4 regions of the Bacillus cereus group sp. N8 genome follow, and region 4 is predicted to be linked to each of the others. Evidence: predicted binding sites of a transcription regulator. Region 4 holds the regulator's gene; each other region holds the start of a gene.

Region 1 (3,219 bases), on a different contig from region 4:
ACATGCATTTTTACGAGTGAAAGAATTAGCGCAAAAAGAAGGACTTCTCGTTGGAAGCTCTTCAGGAGCAGCATTTCATGCGAGCTTACTTGAGGCAGAGAAAGCAACACCAGGTACAAATATTGTAACGATTTTTCCTGATAGTAGTGAGCGCTATTTAAGCAAAGACATATACAAAGGATGGGAATAAAAAATGAGAGCAAAGACAAAGTTAATTCATGGTATTCGCATAGGAGAACCTTCAACTGGATCTGTAAACGTACCGATCTATCAAACAAGTACGTACAAACAAGAAGCAGTTGGTAAGCATCAAGGATATGAATATTCACGTACAGGCAACCCGACACGTGCAGCTTTAGAAGAAATGATTGCTGTATTAGAAAATGGTCATGCTGGATTTGCATTTGGCTCAGGAATGGCTGCTATTACAGCGACAATTATGTTGTTCTCAAAAGGTGATCATGTCATTTTAACAGATGATGTTTATGGCGGAACGTACCGTGTTATTACGAAAGTATTAAACCGCTTCGGTATTGAGCATACATTTGTAGATACAACAAACCTAGAGGAAGTTGTAGAAGCAATTCGCCCAAATACGAAAGCAATTTATGTAGAAACACCAACAAATCCATTACTAAAAATTACTGATATTAAGAAAATATCTACTCTTGCTAAAGAAAACGACTTATTAACAATTATTGATAACACATTCATGACGCCATATTGGCAGTCGCCAATCTCTTTAGGAGCAGACATTGTACTTCATAGTGCAACGAAATATTTAGGAGGTCATAGTGACGTAGTTGCAGGCCTAGTCGTTGTAAATAGCCCACAACTAGCAGAAGACCTTCATTTCGTGCAAAACTCAACAGGAGGTATTCTTGGACCACAAGATAGCTTCCTACTACTTCGCGGTCTAAAAACGTTAGGAATTCGTATGGAAGAGCATGAAATAAATTCACGCGCAATTGCTGAGTTTTTAAATAACCATCCAAAAGTAAATAAAGTATATTATCCAGGTCTTGAATCACATCAAAATCACGAATTAGCAACAGAACAGGCGAATGGATTTGGTGCAATCATCTCATTTGATGTAGATAGTGAGGAAACGTTAAATGGAGTACTTGAGAAGTTACAGTACTTCACACTTGCTGAAAGTTTAGGAGCAGTAGAAAGTTTAATTTCTATCCCGTCTCAAATGACACATGCATCAATCCCAGCAGATCGCCGTAAAGAATTAGGAATTACAGATACATTAATTCGAATCTCTGTTGGTATTGAAGATGGGGAAGATTTAATTGAAGATTTAGCACAAGCACTAGCATAGTAAAAATGCACTGCTAATATAGAGCAGTGCATTTTATTATATTAATTTGTGAAATGTTTCACAAATTAGACATACACAAATGAAATGATTTCATGTATATTGAATTCATGAAATGTTATTCACGAATAAACTTGTGAAATGTTTCACAAACAATGGGATTCATGTAGGACGGTAACTCTATTTTTTTTCGCTAATCGGGACTTATTATGACCTATACGGACTTATAAAGACCGTGATAACAGAATAGGAGGGAATTTACATGGTAGTCAAAGAGAAAGTTGTAAATGAAATGCAAGAGGTAAAAGAGATGATTGATACGTTAGTGAAGAACGGTCAACAAGCTTTACAAGCATTAGAAAGTTTTACACAAGAGCAAATTGACAACATTGTTCATAAAATGGCGCTTGCGGGTGTCGATCAACATATGCTACTTGCGAAGTTGGCTGTTGAAGAAACCGGCCGTGGTGTATATGAAGATAAATGCATTAAAAATATTTTTGCCACTGAATATATTTGGCATAGTATAAAGAAAGATAAAACGGTAGGAATTATTCATGAAGATCCTCATGAAGAAGTAATAGAAATTGCAGAACCTGTCGGTGTAGTAGCTGGGGTAACGCCAGTAACTAACCCAACGTCGACAACAATGTTTAAAGCGTTAATCGCGATAAAAACGAGAAATCCAATTATTTTCGCATTTCATCCTTCTGCACAAAACTGTTCCATTGCAGCGGCGAAAACAGTATATGATGCAGCAGTGAAGGCCGGTGCACCAAAGCACTGTATTCAATGGATTGAAAGACCTTCTGTGGAAGCAACGAAACAATTAATGAACCATGAAGGTGTTGCACTCGTTCTAGCGACTGGAGGAGCTGGTATGGTGAAATCAGCTTATTCTACTGGCAAACCCGCGCTAGGTGTAGGCCCTGGTAATGTACCATGTTATATAGAGAAGTCGGCACATGTAAAACGCGCTGTTAATGATTTAATTTTATCGAAAACATTTGATAACGGTATGATTTGTGCATCGGAACAAGCTATCATTGTAGACAAGGAAATTTATGATGATGTTAAAACAGAAATGATTGCAAATAATTGTTATTTTGTAACAGAAAAAGAGAGAAAAAAATTAGAAAAGCTTGTTATTAATGAAAATACATGTGCAGTAAATAGTGATATTGTTGGGAAATCTGCGCAGTATATTGCTGAATTAGTAGGAATTACTGTACCTGAACATACAAAAATGCTTGTAGCTGAAATTAAAGGTATCGGGGCATCATATCCACTATCTCGTGAGAAGCTAAGCCCAGTGTTAGCTTGTGTAAAGGCAAATTCATTAGAAGAAGGATTTACATATTGCGAAGAAATGTTAGACCTTGGTGGCCTAGGGCATTCAGCGGTTATCCATTCTACAAATAAAGAAGTACAAAAACAATTTGGGTTACGTATGAAAGCCTGCCGTCTCATTGTAAATGCACCTTCATCACAAGGGGGAATTGGTGATATATATAATGGATTTATTCCATCACTTACGCTTGGTTGTGGCTCCTACGGGAAAAACTCAGTTTCTCAAAATGTAACAGCTACTCATTTATTAAATATAAAAAGGTTGGCAAATAGAAAAAAGAATATGCAGTGGTTCAAATTACCACCCAAAATTTATTTTGAAAAACATGCGACAGCATATTTAGCAAACATGCCTAACATTTCCCGCGCATTTATTGTAACGGATCCAGGGATGGTTGAGCACGGTTATGTAGATACAGTTACGCACTATTTACGTAAGCATGCAAATGATGTGAAAGTTGAAGTTTTCTTTGAAGTTGAGCCAGATCCATCAGATGAAACTGTATTTAAAGGTGCGGACATGATGAAAAGCTTTAAGCCTGATG
Region 2 (3,219 bases), on a different contig from region 4:
ATCATCATTGTTACCGTATTTAGGGAAATCTCCCTCAATTTCGAAATCAACTGCAATACCATTTTCATCACGAATTGGTTTTACTTTTGCGTATTTAATTGCACTTAAAGAGTCTGCTACTACAGACAATCCTGCGATACCTGTTGCCATTGTACGAAGAACATTTGTATCATGAAGTGCCATTTCAATACGTTCATAGCTATATTTATCGTGCATATAGTGAATTACATTTAATGTATTTAAATATAGACCAGCTAACCATTCCATTGTCATATCGAATTTATGCATAACTTCTTCATAATCTAATACTTCAGAAGTAATTGGTGCGTATTCAGGACCAACTTGTGCTTTTGACTTTTCATCTTTACCACCGTTAACCGCATATAGTAATGCTTTCGCTAAGTTTGCACGTGCTCCGAAGAACTGCATTTGTTTACCAATTCTCATTGCAGATACACAACAAGCAATACCGTAGTCATCGCCGTAATCAGGACGCATAATGTCATCATTTTCATATTGAATTGCTGATGTTTTAATAGACATTTTCGCACAGTAGTTTTTAAAGTTTTGCGGTAACTGTTTGGACCAAAGAACTGTTAAGTTTGGTTCTGGAGCTGGTCCTAAATTATCTAATGTATGCAAGAATCGGAATGAGTTTTTTGTTACTAACGGACGACCGTCTAACGCCATACCACCGATAGATTCAGTTACCCAAGTTGGATCACCAGAGAATAGTTCATTGTAATCAGGTGTTCTTGCAAATTTCACAAGACGTAATTTCATAATGAAATGGTCCACAATTTCTTGTGCTGCTTCTTCTGTTAAAGTACCATTTGCTAAATCTCTTTCAATGTAAACATCTAAGAATGTAGATGTACGTCCAAGACTCATTGCTGCCCCGTTTTGCTCTTTAATTGCTGCAAGGTAAGCAAAGTATAACCATTGGAAAGCCTCTTGTGCATTTGTAGCTGGCTTAGAAATATCGAATCCATGAGAAGCAGCCATCTGTTTTAACTCTTGAAGTGCACGCATTTGCTCAGATAATTCTTCGCGTAAACGCATTGTCTCTTCGCTCATTACACCGCCAGTTAAATTAAAATCAGCTTTTTTCGCTTCAATTAAACGATCTATACCGTACAATGCTACGCGGCGATAGTCACCGATAATACGTCCACGTCCATATGCATCTGGAAGACCAGTAATAACACCTGATTTACGAGCCGCTTTCATTTCTGGTGTGTATGCATCAAATACACCTTGATTATGAGTTTTACGCCAGTCTCTGAAAATACTGCTAAGTTCTTTATCCATTTCATATCCATACGCTTCACAAGCTTGTTCCGCCATACGAATACCACCATATGGTTGCAAAGAACGTTTAAATGGTTTATCAGTTTGGAAACCGACCACTTTTTCAATATCTTTATTTAAATATCCTGGTTCATGTGATGTAATAGAAGAAACAATTTTTGTATCCATATCAAGAACGCCACCGTTTTCACGTTCCTTTGTTGTTAAATCCATTACTTGATCCCAAAGTTTTTTCGTTTCTTCAGTTGCTTCCGCTAAGAAAGAGTCTTCTCCCTCGTAAACGTTTACATTATTTAAAATGAAATCGCGAACATCAATCTCTGCTTTCCATTTTTCACCTTTAAAGTTTTCCCACGCGTTTTTTACATTTTCTAATACTTGAGTCATCCTAATCTCCTCCATTTTTGATTAGTACAGGACTACGTTTTTTTATATAACAGCTTACACACTTAGAATACTACTTTTTTTCGAAAGTGGACGAAATAGTTGTGACATGTTTGTGAAATGTTGAGCAAACCACTACATACATAGTGTTAACCTCATACAAAACTCTTTAGAATTAACCCTTTCTTTAATTGTATTTTTTTGGTATCCTTATATACGAGTCCTATTTTGTAATATAAAAACGATACCCATTGTAGAGCTGTAATACTCTTATCTCCTAATCTGTTATAGTTTTTATAACGGAACAAAAAAGTGTACATATGTTGTACACTTTTTTTTGTTACCTATAAAACATCTCTTTTTCTATTTCCATCATAGAATCCACCACGACCGCCCTTTAATGCGATTAATTGCTCTACCCCTTCTATATGATCACCTATAATTCGCAAGACAGCTGGAGGATGACCTATTTTTGCAAAATGTTCACTAAGGCGAATACGGTTCATCTTATCGACCTCAACACGACTTACACATGCGATTTCGAATCCTGAAAGAATAGCTTTCACTTGCGCTACGCAAGGTGACAGTAAAGATCTATATCCAATTGATTTCAAACACGACCTGCTAAACGCATTAGGTACAGCAATAAGAGAGCCTACACCTAAATCTTTTCGATTACAAGCTACATTTAATGCATATTTAAATGCAGTTACAAAATGCAGTGGTACTCTCAAATCTAAATAATGATTTAAATCATTTAATGCGACATCTGTTCCATCTGCAATTGCTTTTGCAAAGGGATATAGCTCACTAGCAGGAATAACAAAATCGCCGTCTATAAATAACACAATTTCTCCTTTTGCAAAATAAGTTCCAAGCGAACGCCCCACATCGTTTCCAAGTGCTTCTTTATATACAATTGTTGTTGCTCCCTTGTCTTTTGCAATTGTTGCCGTTTTATCGGATGAACCATTTACAACAACGATGATTTCAAAAGGTTCAATTTTACGAAGCTCTTCTATAACGTTCCCAATTGTTTTCTCTTCATCTTGTACAGGAATAATTACCGATAATTGCTCTCCTTTATACAAATTAGATGTAACGCCCCATCCTTGAGAAAATCCTTCAAAATTTAAAGTATGATAGACACTCTCTCTTTTCCTATTCCCATCATAATATCCTCCGCGCTCATCGCTGCCTACTATTCGCTCTGCTACAGCTTCTATATGATCACCTATCATTCTTTTTTCAGATTGAGAAAGATCCGTGCCATATGCAGCATGCTCGAGTGGACGAAATTTATTCGGCGTAATAACGTCAATTGCACAATGACGACTAATTTTCCATTTACTTTGTGCTAAGCGTAAATGAGCCACAATAGGATTAACAAAACATTCATATCCAATACTTTGAGCAACTTCTTTCGTCAACGCATGGGGTACAGATAATAAAGAATCAATTTTTAATTCTTCGCGCTCTAACATTGCATTTAATATTTGGCGCCATACTGTAATAGAATGTGGT
Region 3 (3,219 bases), on a different contig from region 4:
ACTGTTGCACGGCCACGGTTTACTTCAAGACCTGATTCACCGATTAGTGGGTTACCTTGTACGCCGCCTGTCCAAACGAATGTGTTAGCAACAAGTTTTTGACCGTCTTTTAAGTCGATTTCATTGCCAGCAACGTTTGTTACAGGAAGACCTGTTAAGAATGTAACACCGCGTGCTTCTAGGCTAGTAGTTGCACGTTCGATTAAGTGGTCTGGTAATACTGGAAGGATTTTTGGACCTGCTTCAACAAGAAGAAGTTTAACTTCTTTTGGATTTACGCCATGGCTTTTTGCAAGTTTAGGCATAATGTCAGCAAGCTCACCAACTAGCTCAACACCAGTTAATCCGCCACCACCGATTACGATTGTAGCATCAGCTTCGTTTTTCGTTTTAGCGTATTCACGAATACGGTCTTCAACGTGTTTGTAAATTTTGTTTGCATCAGCAGCAGATTTTAATACCATGCTGTTTTCTTCTAGTCCTGGAATACCGAAGTAAGCAGTTTTACTTCCTAAAGCAACTACAAGTGCATCGTAAGATAGAGTAGTGCCGCCAGCTAGTTTGATTTCTTTGCTATCAACTGAGAATGACTCAACTGTTGCAATTTTAAGGTCGATATCTTTACCTTTGAAAAGCTTTGTAAGTGGCATTGCAATTGCTTGCTCAGCAACGTTACCAGCTGCAAGGCGGTGTAGTTCAGTGATGATTTGGTGTGTTGGGTATTGGTTAATCACTGTAACTTGTGCTTCTGATTTGCTGTAATATTTACGTACGTTTAAAGCGGCAAGAAGACCGCCATAACCAGCGCCTAAGATGACAATTTGTTTTGACATAGTATGATATCCCCCGTCTTTACTAATTGTTGTTATAAGTTAAATTATTTATTGTTACGTTCTGCACTAATTTGAAGATATGCGTTCACAAAGCGGAACATTTTTTGTGCTTGTGGATCTTTTAGTAATTTTAACAGACCGAATAGGCCGATAACTTCGTTGCTTTCGTCAGCACGATCTTTCGCTTCGATTGCAGTTGCAGCCATGCTTTTCACTGTATCTTTTACAGGTTCTACAAGCTCTGTAATTGCACCAACAGTGTCGCTTTTTAATACTTCATCAGTAGCAACAGTTTGAGCGAAGTCATAAGACTTAGTTAAAATGTTAACAAGCTCAGTTAATTTTGGAAGCTGTTCCACTAGTGTTGTTAATGATTCTTGTACCTCAGGTTTTAACAACTGATCAAGTACATCAAGTTGTCCTTGGCTAGCAGAAATTTGTACAGTTTCTTGTTCTGGCTTTGTTTGAGTCATAGTTTCTGGCATCTCCAATTCTCCTTTACGATAGCAATACTCTTATTTTTTATAAGTAAGATAGTAAACGTTTACGAAACTTTATACAAAGTTTCACAAAACACAATAAAATGCCTTTAAATTTATGATAGCAAGTAAGCTGAAATCATAAATCTAAAACCATAATGTCTTACCTATTATTTATGAACTGTCCGATACATGGCTTGTCCGCATAATGGAAAAGGTCCGTTACCGGAAAGTGTATATAATATATATCCTATATTATATACTATATACACCTATGTTAACATAAAAATGATTCCTAATTATTTGATATTGAGTGTATAACGTAGTATTGACAAGGCGTGAAAGCGCATAAATTATTTTGTTAAAGCTAGAAATGTACGTATATATAAAGAAAAAAAGGAAAAAACGGACAAATTTATGTTCATTTTTTCCTTTTTTTATTGTTCACCTTCTACAATTAGCATCGATGTATTACCTTCTTTTTCAAGATGGCATTCGCCCCAAGTACAAAGAGAGTCAAGAATTGATTCTAAAGACCAACCGTAATCGGTAAGGGAATATTCTACTTTCGGTGGGACTTGATTATATACTTTTCTTTGAATGACTCCATCGTCCTCTAATTCACGTAATTGCTGAGTTAACATTTTTTGTGTAATACCAGGCATTAAACGTTTTAGTTCACTCGTTCTTTTTGTACCTTTTGTTAGATGACAAAGGATAACAACCTTCCATTTTCCGCCGATAACCTCTAAAGTCGCCTCTACAGGAATATTGTATTTCTTCATATGAAACCCTCCTTTTGTGAGTAAAGTTAGTTAAATAATACAAATGTTACTTTTTAGTACCTATAGCACTTTAAAGTACGTACTTTTTATTATGTTAAATATGTTTCATAATAGCACATGTAAGAGGCAAATGAGTAGTACGGTACTTAAAAGTGACTATGTTACTTTTTAGTGCCTATCGTACTTTAAAGTGCGTTCTTCAAAAAAAGAATGAAACCATTCATAATAGCATTTGTAAGTATGAAATATATGTTTTAGAAGGTAAAAGGGGCCCTTTTATCATACTATTATGATTGGATTTCTTGTAATAAGGAGGAATTCAATTGAGTTCATATACAGTACCATCTTCGGAAGTTCAGACGGACCGAAGAAGTATGTTTGCTTTATTAGCACTAGCAATTAGTGCGTTTGGGATTGGGACAACCGAGTTTATTAGTGTCGGTTTATTACCTTCCATTTCAAAAGATTTAAATGTTTCGGTTACCACAGCTGGTTTAACGGTTTCTTTATATGCGTTAGGGGCAGCGGTAGGAGCTCCTGTCTTAACAGCGTTAACGGCTAGTATGTCGAGAAAGACATTATTAATGTGGATTATGGTTATTTTCATTATTGGTAATGGCATTGCAGCAGTAGCAACAAGCTTCACTATATTAATTATTGCAAGGATTGTAGCTGCGTTTGCACATGGTGTGTTTATGTCGATAGGATCTACAATTGCAGCTGCGATTGTACCAGAGAATAAACGTGCTAGTGCTATTGCGATTATGTTTACTGGATTAACAGTTGCGACTATTACAGGTGTGCCAATTGGCACGTTTATTGGTCAACAATTTGGCTGGAGAGCGTCATTTATGGCGATTGTTGTAATTGGAATTATTGCTTTTATCGCAAACAGCGTACTAGTCCCATCTAATTTAAAAAATGGTGTACCTGTATCGTTTCGTGATCAATTTAAACTAATTAAAAATGGAAGACTGTTACTTGTTTTCATTATTACTGCACTAGGATACGGTGGAACATTCGTAACATTTACGTACTTATCACCGTTATTACAAGAAGTAACAGGATTTGAAGCAAGTACCGTTACCATCATTTTATTAGTGTATGGAATCGCCATTGCGA
Region 4 (3,219 bases):
ATTTACTAGAGAGGAAAAGATTCAGCTCATAACTGGTCATTGGGCTATCATTAGCTTTTTCATTGCATTATGCGTTGTACTTTGGTTACTCAGAACAGACATTCGCGACAGGCATTTAGATAAAATGCGCTCTACTGTTCCAGCTACAGTTGGATGGATTTTCATCGGATTTTTCTTAGCACTATTTTCACAAAGTATTGCCGGTATGATCGAAATGCGGTTATTAGGGATTACACCTGGCTCTGAAAATACAGAAAGACTTATGGACATCGCAAGAACGACACCTTGGTTCCTTATCGTCATATCTATAATAGGACCTATTTTGGAAGAAATCGTATTTAGAAAAATTTTATTCGGTACACTTTATAAGAAGTTTAACTTCTTTATTGCTGCTATCATTAGTTCACTTGTATTCGCGGCGATTCATTTTGATTTTACTCACTTATTGGTATACACTTCTATGGGGCTCGTATTCGCCTTTTTATATGTAAAAACGAAGCGTATTATCGTCCCTATTGCAGCCCATGTTGCAATGAATACATTAGTTGCAGTTGCTCAAGTTTTAGTAAGCAATGAACAAATTCAAGAAATGATTAAAGAAGCTGAAAAAATGCAAGGCTTTATCGGAGGATTTTTAGTATGAGAAACTCACCATTGTTCATGGCTGCATTGTACTTTCTTCTTGGATGTATCTTTACACGTTTCGCCATTACAAACGTAACAGATACAATCTGGAATATGTGGACAATACTATTTGCAGTTATGGCAACAATTGATTTTAATTTGGCACTTCGCCTTATCTTAGTTAAATTCACAAAGAAAAAACAATAATAAAACGCAGAGGTCGCTTCCTCTGCGTTTTATTGTGGATAATTCTTCAAAAAGTAAACAAGTGTTTGTAACTCTACAGCTAAATCAATATGATGAATCCTTATATTCTCTGACACATTTAAGCGTGCTGGTGTGAAATTTAAAATACCATGCACGTTCGTTTCTGCCAATCTATCTGCCACAGATTGTGCTACTGTAGCGGGTACTGTTAATATTGCCACTTGTATATCAGTTGATAAACGTTCTTCTAGTTCATCCAAATGATATACAGGAATGCCTCCGATTTCTGTTCCAACTTTCTCTTCACTAACGTCAAACGCCATTTCAATTTTTGTATTATTGTTTTTCGTGAAATTATAATGTAAGAAAGCGGTCCCTAAATTACCTACTCCAATAAGTGCTACACGTGTTATATCATCTTGGTCGAGTGTTTCACGGAAAAATGATAATAAATAATTTACGTTATATCCATATCCTTTTTTCCCTAACGCTCCAAAATATGAAAAATCTCTTCGAATAGTTGCGGAGTCAACTTTTACCGCTTCACTCAATTCGGCTGATGAAACACGTTGCTTACCAGAAAGAGATAAGTTTTGGATAAATCGATAGTATAGAGGCAAACGTTTGGCAGTGGCCTGTGGAATTTTTTGCTGATCCATATAACCTCTCCTCTCTTCCTATCTTTATTCATATACTTGAATCAAATACAGAAGTTTAGCACTCATGAATTTCCTTGTATAATAAAGAGAAGAAGTATTCTCTCTTTATTTTAAACTATACACTATTTTTAGTATGATTGAGAAATATAAACATGGCAAAGTTAAGAAATTATTTGAGGTGAAAACATTGATTTTATTACAAGTAAACGCGCTTTCGAAATTATACGGTGCAGAAACGATTCTTGCAAACATAAAATTGGAAGTACAAACGAAAGATCGTATCGCATTAGTCGGACGAAATGGAGCCGGAAAATCTACATTATTAAAAATAATAGCTGGTGAGTTATCTCATGATGGTGGTGAAATTATAAAACCGAAAGATGTCTCAATGGGGTATTTAGCTCAAAATACCGGATTAGAAACGTCTTTAACAATTTGGGATGAAATGTTAACCGTCTTTACACACTTACAGCAAATGGAGACAAAACTTCGAAGGCTAGAGCAAGAGATGGGCAAAGAAGAAAACTTTTCAAATGCGGCTATATACGAGAAATTATTAGCTGACTATGACCAATTACAATTAGATTATAAAGATCAAGGTGGCTATCAGTACGAAGCGGATATCCGTTCGATTTTAAGTGGTCTTGGCTTCCCAGTTGAGATGCACCAGACGACAATTTCCACATTAAGTGGTGGGCAAAAAACACGATTAGCTCTTGGTAAATTATTATTAACTAAACCAGACTTACTTATTTTAGACGAGCCTACAAACCATTTGGACATTGAAACATTGACTTGGCTTGAACAATATTTACAAGGCTATCCTGGCGCAATACTAATCGTTTCCCATGACCGTTATTTCTTAGATAAACTCGTTACACAAGTATATGAAATTTCGAATAAAGAAAGCAGACGATTTGTTGGTAACTACAGTAAATATTTAGATTTAAAATCAGCGCTATACGAGCAAGAAATGAAACGTTATGAAAAGCAACAAGATGAAATTGCTAAGCTTGAGGACTTCGTTCAAAAAAATATAGCTCGTGCATCTACGACAAAACGTGCGCAAAGCCGTCGTAAACAATTAGACCGAATGGAATTATTAACAAGACCATTAGGTGATTCTAAGTCAGCATCCTTCCACTTCGATATTGAAAAACAAAGCGGAAATGATGTTTTACAAGTAAAGGATGCAACTATCGGCTATGATGAGGATCCGATTATTGAACATGTAACAATGCGCTTAACTCGCGGGGATAGTGTTGCTTTAGTTGGACCGAACGGAATCGGGAAATCCACATTGTTAAAATCACTTGTGAATAAGTTACCTCTACTAAATGGTGATGTTTCTTTCGGATCCAATGTATCTGTTGGCTATTATGATCAAGAACAAGCTAACTTAACATCTTCTAAGCGAGTTTTAAATGAATTATGGGATGAATATCCATTGCAGCCTGAAAAAGAAATTCGCACGATACTAGGTAACTTCTTATTCACAGGAGATGATGTATTAAAGCCAGTATCTTCTCTTAGTGGTGGACAAAAAGCTCGATTAGCTCTCGCAAAACTTATGATGCAAAAATCGAATTTATTAATTCTCGATGAGCCAACGAACCATCTTGATTTAAATAGTAAAGAAATTTTGGAGAATGCTTTAATTGATTACCCAGGAACACTTCTATTCGTATCACATGACCGCTACTTTATTAATCGTGTAACGACGACCGTT

The links. The regulator Rex, encoded in region 4, represses fermentation and respiration genes when NADH is low (regulators of the CRP and FNR family bind a similar motif). The targets are predictions, from matches to a motif close to TTGTGAAATATTTCACAA.
Region 1: the regulator Rex is predicted to act here: its motif matches at 1,374-1,391, upstream of adhE (bifunctional acetaldehyde-CoA/alcohol dehydrogenase).
Region 2: the regulator Rex is predicted to act here: its motif matches at 1,809-1,826, upstream of pflB (formate C-acetyltransferase).
Region 3: the regulator Rex is predicted to act here: its motif matches at 1,388-1,405, upstream of JDS80_RS17495 (DUF1641 domain-containing protein).

Annotation. Positions count from the first base shown of each region.
Region 1 is NZ_JAEHBK010000001.1:148,669-151,887, forward strand. Features, by position in the region: gene JDS80_RS00745 (O-acetylserine dependent cystathionine beta-synthase) at 1-190, shown strand, start outside; gene JDS80_RS00750 (bifunctional cystathionine gamma-lyase/homocysteine desulfhydrase) at 194-1,327, shown strand; gene adhE (bifunctional acetaldehyde-CoA/alcohol dehydrogenase) at 1,587-3,219, shown strand, end outside.
Region 2 is NZ_JAEHBK010000007.1:26,738-29,956, forward strand. Features, by position in the region: gene pflB (formate C-acetyltransferase) at 1-1,698, opposite strand, end outside; partial or broken gene JDS80_RS12990 (hypothetical protein) at 1,851-2,071, opposite strand; gene JDS80_RS12995 (glycosyltransferase) at 2,040-3,219, opposite strand, start outside.
Region 3 is NZ_JAEHBK010000011.1:121,637-124,855, forward strand. Features, by position in the region: gene JDS80_RS17490 (NAD(P)/FAD-dependent oxidoreductase) at 1-833, opposite strand, end outside; gene JDS80_RS17495 (DUF1641 domain-containing protein) at 878-1,318, opposite strand; gene JDS80_RS17500 (winged helix-turn-helix transcriptional regulator) at 1,750-2,097, opposite strand; gene JDS80_RS17505 (MFS transporter) at 2,472-3,219, shown strand, end outside.
Region 4 is NZ_JAEHBK010000057.1:3,700-6,918, reverse strand. Features, by position in the region: gene JDS80_RS28995 (CPBP family intramembrane glutamic endopeptidase) at 1-643, shown strand, start outside; gene JDS80_RS28990 (YdiK family protein) at 640-831, shown strand; gene JDS80_RS28985 (redox-sensing transcriptional repressor Rex) at 861-1,490, opposite strand; gene JDS80_RS28980 (ABC-F family ATP-binding cassette domain-containing protein) at 1,678-3,219, shown strand, end outside.